DNA from 2 places in the Streptomyces sp. NPDC049813 genome. Region 1 is predicted to be linked to the other one. Evidence: riboswitches for the same ligand, from Rfam matches in the RefSeq annotation. Region 1 holds a riboswitch; the other holds the start of a gene.
The links. A riboswitch is a leader RNA that binds a small molecule or an ion and turns the genes downstream of it on or off. The one in region 1 is predicted to bind S-adenosylmethionine.
Positions count from the first base shown of each region.

Region 2: linked by a shared signal. The riboswitch ahead of thrC (threonine synthase) and the one ahead of ACIBW6_RS24185 (aminotransferase class V-fold PLP-dependent enzyme) in region 1 are both predicted to bind S-adenosylmethionine.

Region 1 covers NZ_JBITLI010000012.1:173,870-178,465, forward strand. Annotated here, with positions in the region: gene ACIBW6_RS24175 (cytochrome bc complex cytochrome b subunit) at 1-184, shown strand, start outside; gene trpD (anthranilate phosphoribosyltransferase) at 321-1,385, shown strand; SAM riboswitch class IV at 1,482-1,599, shown strand; gene ACIBW6_RS24185 (aminotransferase class V-fold PLP-dependent enzyme) at 1,787-3,151, shown strand; gene ACIBW6_RS24190 (Lrp/AsnC ligand binding domain-containing protein) at 3,246-3,527, opposite strand; gene ACIBW6_RS24195 (rhomboid family intramembrane serine protease) at 3,524-4,267, opposite strand; gene ACIBW6_RS24200 (hypothetical protein) at 4,404-4,596, shown strand, end outside.
Region 2 covers NZ_JBITLI010000002.1:618,084-622,679, reverse strand. Annotated here, with positions in the region: gene ACIBW6_RS06910 (hypothetical protein) at 1-282, opposite strand, end outside; gene ACIBW6_RS06905 (glucosyl-3-phosphoglycerate synthase) at 322-1,269, opposite strand; SAM riboswitch class I at 1,470-1,624, shown strand; gene thrC (threonine synthase) at 1,643-2,950, shown strand; gene ACIBW6_RS06895 (ubiquitin-like small modifier protein 1) at 3,043-3,318, shown strand; gene ACIBW6_RS06890 (cold-shock protein) at 3,751-3,957, shown strand; gene groL (chaperonin GroEL) at 4,295-4,596, shown strand, end outside.

The sequences.
Region 1 (4,596 bases):
CGAGCAGTACAAGCCCGTCGAGATCGGCCCCTCGGTCGACGAGAACGGCGTCGAGCGCAAGACGTCGCGCCTGCAGAAGACGCGCGCCAAGCTCTCGAAGGGCTTCTACGGGGAGAACAACCAGATCCCCAAGCCCACCGCCGAGGAGTACAAGGAGATCACCAGCGGCCACGGCCACCACTGATCCCTGAACTGTCCGCCACGGCAGGAGCCCTCGTCCAGGCACTGGACGGGGGCTCTTTGCCGTCCGCGGCGCTGGATAAGGTGGGTGGCGATCCGGGTGGGCGATCCGACCCCCATGACACCGAGCAGGAGCGGCCATGAGCGCTTTGAACCCCGCTGGAGGCGACACCGCGGCGGTCCGTTCCTGGCCCACCGTGCTGAACGGCCTGCTGGAGGGGCGGGACCAGAGCGCCGACGACACCGCGTGGGCGATGGACCGCATCATGACCGGCGAGGCGACCGACGCCCAGATCGCCGCCTTCGTGGTCGCCCTGCGCGCCAAGGGCGAGACCGTCCAGGAGATCACCGGCCTGGTCCGCGGGATGTACGAGCACGCCAACACCATCGAGGTGCCCGGCGCGACCGTCGACATCGTCGGGACGGGCGGGGACGGCGCCAAGACCGTCAACATCTCCACCATGTCCGCCATCGTCATCGCGGGGGCGGGCGCCAAGGTCGTCAAGCACGGCAACCGCGCCGCCTCCTCCGCCTCCGGCTCATCGGACGTCCTGGAGAAGCTGGGCGTCAACCTCGACCTGCCGCCCGCCCGCGTCCCCCAGGTCGCGGAGGAGGCGGGGATCACCTTCTGCTTCGCGATCAAGTTCCACCCGGCCCTGCGGTACGCGGGTGCGGCCCGCGGCCAGATCGGCATCCGCACCGTCTTCAACCTGCTCGGCCCGCTGACCAACCCGGCCCGGGTACGGGCGCAGGCGGTCGGGGTCGCCGACCCGCGGATGGCGCCCGTGGTGGCCGGCGTCTTCGCGGAGCGCGGGAACTCCTCGCTGGTCTTCCGGGGCGACGACGGGCTCGACGAGCTGACCATCACCGGCACCTCCCGGGTCTGGGTCGTGCGCGACGGCTCGGTGCGCGAGGAGGTCTTCGATCCCCGGGAGGTGGGCATCGAGACCGTCGGGATCGAGGCGCTGCGCGGCGGGGACCCGTCGTTCAACGCCGAGGTCGCCCGGCGGCTGCTCGACGGGGAGCGGGGCCCGGTCCGCGACGCCGTCCTGCTGAACTCGGCCGCCGCGCTCGTCGCCGTCCGCCCCGGGCCCGGGGCGCTGGCCGACCAGATCCGGGCCGGGATGGACCGGGCCGCCGAGTCGATCGACTCCGGCGCGGCCAAGGCGGCCCTGGAGCGCTGGGTGGCCGCCAGCAACCGCTGACCGCTCGCGCGGTGTGACGCAGGGCGCGGTCCGGATGTCTCAGGAACTGGACCGCGCCCTTGCCGTATCCGCAAGGTGTGGCAGGATTCTCTCCAAGGTCATGAGTGACAGCGATCGAGGCCCCAGCCCGCTGTCCGGCAACCCTCCGTCCGTGGCGGGGTGCCCTGGGTGAAGACCAGGCCGTACGCAGCAAGGCGTATGGCAAGCGCGGACCCCTCGCAACCCTGGGGTCCTGGTCCTCAAGGGAGCAGTCTCGTGAGCAAGCGAATGCGATAGGGCGTCTCGGCCCCGCCTCCGCCTACCCGTTTCCTCTTCTCTCCCATGCCGTCGAGCCCTGTTCCGCACTGCTCGGACGTGGTTCCGGCATGGTCGATTCGCTTACCTCGCCAGGGAGTTCAGCCATGTCCGTTTCCGTCGAAGCCGCCGCCTGTACCCGGACCGCCGCCCCGCTGCCGGTGCTCGGCCGCGACGTGACCGTGCCGCTCGTCACCGGCGGCGAGGTCACCTACGCCGCCCTCGACTACGCCGCCAGCGCACCGGCCCTCCAGCGGGTGTGGGACGACGTCGCCGCCTACGCGCCCTACTACGGCAGCGTCCACCGCGGAGCCGGGTACCTCTCGCAGCTGTCGACCGACCTGTTCGAGACCTCCCGGGCCACCGTCGCCGCGTTCCTCGGCTGCCGCGCGGACGACCAGCTCGTCTTCACCCGCTCCACCACCGACTCGCTCAACCTGCTCGCCGCCGCGCTCCCCGCCGGCTGCCAGGTCTTCGTCTTCGAGACCGAGCACCACGCGTCCCTGCTGCCCTGGCGCGACGCCGAGGTGACGTACCTGAACGCGCCCCGCACCCCCGCCGAGGCCGTCGCCACCCTGGAGCGGGCCCTCGCCGGCCGCGACCCCCACGGGCCCGCCCTCGTCTGCGTCACCGGCGCCTCGAACGTCACCGGCGAGCTGTGGCCGGTGCGGGAGCTGGCGGCCGCCGCGCACGCGCACGGCGCCCGCATCGTGCTCGACGCCGCGCAGCTCGCCCCCCACCACCCGGTCTCCGTGCAGGAACTGGACGTGGACTGGATCGCCTTCTCCGGGCACAAGCTGTACGCGCCCTTCGGGTCCGGGGTGCTCGCCGGCCGCGCCGACTGGCTGCGCGCCGCCGAGCCCTACCTCGCCGGTGGCGGCGCCTCCCGCAAGGTCGCCCGCCGCGCCGACGGCGGGGTGGACGTGGAGTGGCACGACAGCGCCGCCCGGCACGAGGCCGGTTCGCCGAACGTCATCGGCGTCTACTCCATCGCCTCCGCCTGCAAGGCCCTCACCGAGGCGGGCTTCGACGCCCTCGTCGCCCGCGAGCAGCACCTGATCCGCACGGTGCGCGCGGGCCTCGCCGAGGTGCCCGAGGTCAAGGTGCTCTCCCTGTTCGGGGACGACGCCCCGCGTGTCGGCGTCCTGTCGTTCGTCGTCGAGGGCTGGAACTCCTCGCACTTCGCCGCCGCGCTCTCCGCCGAGTACGGCATCGGCGTGCGGGACGGCCTGTTCTGCGCCCACCCGCTGGTGCGGACGCTGCTCGGCTCCGACCCCGGCACCCAGGGCGAGTGCGGGGCGCCCGAGGCGGCGCCGGGGGAGAAGTCGCTGAACGCGATCCGGGTGAGCTTCGGGGCGGGGACGCCCGACGAGCACGTCGAGCGGTTCGTCGGGGCCGTGAAGGAACTGGTCCGGCACGGCGCCAAGTGGACCTACCGCACCGAAGAAGGCCGCTGCGTCCCGGCCCCGTAAGGGGCGCGGGGGGCGGGGGGGGGCGCCCCCCCCCCCCCCCCCCCGGGGGGGGGGGGGGGGGGGGGGGGCCCTGCCCCCCGCGCCCCTGGCGGGGCTAGCCATCCAGGCCGATGGAGAAGGCGGCCTCCAGGTCATGCTGGGAGTACGTGCGGAAGGCGACATGCGTGTCGGTGCCCTCGACCCCCTGGATCTTGCTGATCCGCCCGGGAATGACATCCGCGAGATCGTCATGCCGGGCCACCCGGACCATGGCGATCAAGTCATACGTACCGGTGACGGAGAAGACCTCGCTGACGCTGTCGAGCGCCGCGATCGACTCCGCGATCTCGGGGATCCGGTCCACGCTGGTCTTGATGAGCACGATCGCGGTGATCACGGCTGGCTGTCTCCCTCGGTGGCCGTGGCTGGGGCTGCCCTCACCTTAGCCCGGGACCTGTACCGCACCCACGCCCACAGGAACCCGACCGAGAAGCCGACCAGGTGCGCGAGGTAGGCGACCCCGGGCCCCTGGCTGTCCTGGCCGGCCGCCGCCCATTGCAGCGCCACCCAGAACGGCAGCACCACCCAGGCGGGGAAGCGCAGCGGCAGGAAGAGGAGGAAGGGGAAGACGCTCGTCACCCGCGCGTCGGGGAAGAGGTAGAGGAACGCGCCGAGCACCGCCGAGATCGCTCCCGAGGCGCCGACCAGGGTCTGTTCGGAGCCGGCGTGGGCGATCGCGTAGCCGAGGAGCGCCAGGTACCCGCTGATCAGATAGAAGAGCGCGTACGCCAGGTGCCCCATGCGTTCCTCGACCATCGCCCCGAAGACGTACAGGAAGAGCATGTTGCCGAGCAGGTGGATCCAGCTGCCGTGCACGAACAGGGCTGTGGCCGGGGTGAGGGCGGCGCGGGGGGATCCGGTGAAGAGTTCGGCGGGCAGGACGCCCCAGCGTTCGAAGTAGGCGCTCTGCGCGGTGAGGAGGTGGTCGCCCGTGCCGTACGACGGGTTGAGCCCGGAGGAGGGGGAGAGGACGAAGGTCACGCAGCAGAGAGCGATGATCGCGTACGTGACCGGAGCCGGATGTCCCCGGAGGAATGCGGTCACTCTGCCGATCGCGTGGCGTCCGTTGCCGATCATGGGGACGAGCATGACGCACGGCGGGGAGCGGGCGGCGTACGGCAGGCCGTAGGGTTACAGGCAATAAAGCACGCACCACGTACCACGGAAAGCGCACGCGCCGAGGGCCGTGCGCGAAGGAAGAGGCGACAGTCCGATGACGGTTCCCCTGCCGACCGCCACCACCCGCTGGCGCTGCACGCTCTGCGGCAATCTCACGCGGTTCGACGTGACCCGCTCCTCGAAGGTCGTCGAGTACGTCCACCTCGACCTGGCCGGTGAGCCGGAGGTCGAGGAGCGGACCGTGGTCAGTGAGACCATCGAGTCCGTGCGCTGCCGCTGGTGCAACG
Region 2 (4,596 bases), on a different contig from region 1:
GCCGGCGGTGTCCGCGTACTCCATGGCGAACTGGTTGTTGTTCTCCGAGGTCCGCCCGGCCTGCGCGCCCGCGCAGCGCGCCGCCGCGGACCGGGGCGCGGACGGGCACCGCAGGACGGTGTTGCCGAGCGTCAGGAAGTCCCCGTAGAGGGCCTCCTCGTAGCGCTTGGCGAACGGTTGCACGACGACGGCGGAGGCGGGCGGCGCCGTGGCGAGGAGGGACGCGACGGCCGTCGTCACCGCGGCGAGCACCGCGGGGCCTCTGAGATGTCTGAGCCACATAAAGGGGCAATGTAGGCACAAAACCTGATCAGCCCAGGATTACGCCACGCGACGCTCCGCGTACTCACCGATCTCGGTCATCGGCGGCCGCTCCTCGGTGTCCACCGGGTACGTCCGCGGTTCGAAGCCGTGCGCGCCCCGCTCGAACTGGGTCAGCTCCGGGCGCACCAGGTGTCCGCGGGCCAGCCGCAGCTGCGCGGTGCGGTAGATCGCGGCGGCCATCCGGCCCAGCGCCGGTCCGTCCTGGTAACGGTGGCGGCGCACCCCCACGTCGACCTGGGCGAGCGCCTCCAGGCCCACGGTGTGCAGCGCGTCCACCAGCAGCCCGAGCTCGACGCCGTAGCCGACGGGGAACGGCAGCCGCTCCAGGAGCGAGCGGCGCGCCGCGTACTCGCCGCCGAGCGGCTGGACGAACCCGGCCAGGCGTGGCCAGTGCAGATTGAGGACCGGGCGGGCCATCAGCTCGGTGACCCGGCCGCCCTGGCCGCCGGTGTCGCCGAGCGGCCGGTCGTACATGGCCTTCACGAAGCTGACGGCCGGGTCGGTCAGGAGCGGGCCGACGATCCCGGAGACGAAGTCCGCGGAGAACTCCTTCAGGTCCGCGTCCACGAAGCAGACGATGTCGCCGCGGGTGGCGTACAGCGAGCGCCACAGCACCTCGCCCTTGCCGGGCCGCGCGGGGATGCGCGGCAGGATCGCGTCCCGGTGCACGACGCGCGCCCCGGCCGCCGCGGCCACCTCGGAGGTGCGGTCCGTGGAGCCGGAGTCCACGACGACCAGCTCGTCGACGAGCGGCACCGCCGCCGTCATCAGCTCGCGCCGGATCGTGGCGACGATCGCGCCGACCGTCTCCTGCTCGTCGAGCGCGGGCAGCACCACGCTCACTGTCTGCCCGGTGGCGCGCTTCGCGGCGAGCAGATGGTGCGGCGGCCGGTCGGCCACGGACCAGGAGCGCCGTTCCAGCCAGCGCTCGACTTCTTCCAGCACGGTCTGCGGCTCCTTGACGGCGGGGGGTGGTGCGGGTGGTGGGGGCGGGCGCGAAGGCCGGTGAGAGGGCCGGTGTGATCCATCTCGCGGTTCGGACGACTATCTCAAGGGTGCGGGCCTTCGGTTACAGTCTTGAACAAGGCCGGTGACCATCGCATGCCGGGGTCGCCGCCACTCAACCGCTCCACATAATCGAATACCGCTCATCCAGAGGGGCAGAGGGATACGGCCCGTTGAAGCCCCGGCAACCCTCCAGCCGGTCTCGTCCGCACACGCCAGTGCGCCCGCGAGGCTCCCGGCTAGGGAAGGTGCCAAATCCGTCTCGTGGCGAGATGCGCCGCGAGGAAGATGAGGAGAAAGGGCCTCGCCTCTCATGGCTGTACAGACCGTCGCCACCGCAACCGCCGCTTCCCCCGCGGGCACCGTCGACCTCGGGCCCGCCTCCGGCCTCTCCTGCCGGGAGTGCGGCACCACCTTCGAGCTCGGCCCGATCTTCGCCTGCGCCGAGTGTTTCGGTCCCCTGGAAGTCGCCTACGACCTGCCCACCGGTGACCCCGAGGCGCTGCGCAAGCAGATCGAGGCGGGCCCGGCCAACGTGTGGCGCTACGCCCCGCTGCTGCCCGTCCCGGCCGACGTCGCCGAGAAGCCGAACCTGAACCCGGGCTGGACCAAGCTCGTCAAGGCCGACAACCTCGCCCGTGAACTCGGGGTCGAGCAGGGGAAGTTGTTCGTCAAGGACGACTCCGGCAACCCGACGCACTCCTTCAAGGACCGCGTCGTCGCGCAGGCCATCGAGGCCGCGCGCGCCTTCGGCTTCACCACCCTGTCCTGCTCCTCCACGGGGAACCTGGCGGGTGCGGTCGGCGCCGCCGCCGCGCGGGCCGGCTTCCGTTCGTGCGTGTTCATCCCGCACGACCTGGAGCAGGGCAAGGTCGTCATGGCCGGTGTCTACGGCGGTGACCTCGTCGCCATCGAGGGCAACTACGACGACGTGAACCGCTTCTGCTCCGAGCTGATCGGCGACCCGCTCGGCGAGGGCTGGGGCTTCGTCAACGTGAACCTGCGCCCGTACTACGGCGAGGGCTCCAAGACGCTGGCCTACGAGATCTGCGAGCAGCTCGGCTGGCGGCTGCCGGACCAGCTGGTCATCCCGATCGCGTCCGGCTCGCAGTTCACGAAGATCGACAAGGGGCTCCAGGAGCTGATCAAGCTCGGCCTCGTCGAGGACAAGCCGTACAAGCTGTTCGGCGCCCAGGCCGAGGGCTGCTCGCCGGTCTCGGTGGCGTACAAGGCCGGGACGGACGTGGTGCGGCCGCAGAAGCCGGACACCATCGCCAAGTCGCTGGCCATCGGCAACCCGGCCGACGGCCCGTACGTGCTCGACATCGCGCGCCGGACCGGCGGCGCGGTGGAGGACGTGAACGACGAGCAGGTCGTCGACGCCATCAGGCTGCTCGCGCAGACGGAGGGCATCTTCGCCGAGACGGCGGGCGGGGTGACGCTCGGTGTCACCAAGAAGCTCATCGAGGCGGGGCTGATCGATCCGTCGCTCACCACGGTCGTGCTGAACACGGGTGACGGGCTGAAGACGCTCGACGCCGTCGCTGAGTCCTCGCAGGCCACCGCCACGATTCGGCCTTCGCTGGAGGCGTTCCGGGCCGCGGGGCTCGCCGCCGAGTAAGTTCCCCACCCCGCCCCTTCCCGAAACCGGGGGCTCTGCCCCCGGACCCCCGCTCCTCAAACGCCGGAGGGGCTGACAGTCGAGGTGAATTCATGAGCGTCAACGTCCGCATCCCCACCATCCTGCGCACCTACACCGGCGGGCAGGCCGAGGTGAGCGCCGAGGGGGCCACGCTCTCCGACGTCCTCGCCGACCTGGAGAAGAACCACACCGGGATCGCCGCGCGCGTCCTGGACGACCAGGGCAAGCTGCGCCGGTTCGTGAACGTCTACGTCAACGACGACGACGTCCGCTTCGAGCAGGGCCTGCAGACCGCCACGCCCGACGGCGCCGGCGTCTCGATCATTCCGGCCGTGGCCGGCGGATGATCGTCGTCCGCTTTACTGCGCGTCACTGAAATTGCCCCCTCCGCGAGAGAAGCGGAGGGGGCAATTCTGCATGGTTGAGCGGGGTACAGTTGGGGAAGCCGCTTCTTTTCCGTATGTGGTGCATGACGGGCGCATATGAGTTCTCGCGCGAGCCGCGACGAGAAGCAGCCAAACTGCCCGGCCCATTCGGGCCCTTTATGGCATTTACGCGGCCCGACTTGCCCCGGGTTCCGGTGGGTCGCCCCGGTTCCGCCGGTCCACGCTGCCCAGAATTCTCGTCCGATTGACCTGTTGCAGACGGCAGTTGGGCAGATACATTCAGCCGCGGTCGACGCGTTCCGGCGCACACCCCCACCCATTGGGGAGGGTGAGGTCTGACCCGGATCCGCGAAGTGCGGGTCTGTGCAAGGGCCAGTAATAGGGGAGTTAGGCATGGCTCAGGGCACCGTCAAGTGGTTCAACGCGGAGAAGGGGTACGGCTTCATCGCGGTCGACGGTGGTGCGGATGTGTTCGTCCACTACAGCGCGATTCAGATGGACGGCTACCGCACCCTCGAAGAGGGTCAGCGAGTGGAATTCGAGATCTCGCAGGGCCAGAAGGGGCCGCAGGCCGACATGGTCCGCCTGGCCGCCGGCTGACGCGCGTCGCGACTGACAGCAGGCTTGGTACGGCACGCAGGGTCCGTGTCCCCACCGGGGGCGCGGGCCCTTCGTGCTGCTCGCGCCGGTCCCAGGGCTCCCGCGCGCGCCCCCTCGGGCGCCCCTGGCTTCGCGGGAGCACCTTGCACTCGCCGGGGTCGAGTGCTAATCATTGGGCTTAGCACTCTCCGCGTGAGAGTGACAGAACTTGGATCGGGTCGGTGAGGCCCGCAGGCCGGGTGGGGCAAGGAACCACAAGGGCTGCAGGCCGTCCGTCGCGGGCACCAGCACGGTCCGTTTGCTTGCTTTTCCACCCCGTCCGGGAGGACCACTTCACATGGCCAAGATCATCGCGTTCGACGAGGAGGCACGGCGCGGCCTCGAGCGCGGCATGAACCAGCTCGCCGACGCCGTCAAGGTGACCCTGGGCCCCAAGGGTCGCAACGTCGTCCTCGAGAAGAAGTGGGGCGCCCCCACGATCACCAACGATGGTGTGTCCATCGCCAAGGAGATCGAGCTCGAGGACCCGTACGAGAAGATCGGCGCCGAGCTGGTCAAGGAGGTCGCGAAGAAGACGGACGACGTCGCCGGTGACGGCACGACGACCGCGACCGTCCTGGCCCAGGCCCTGGTCCGCGA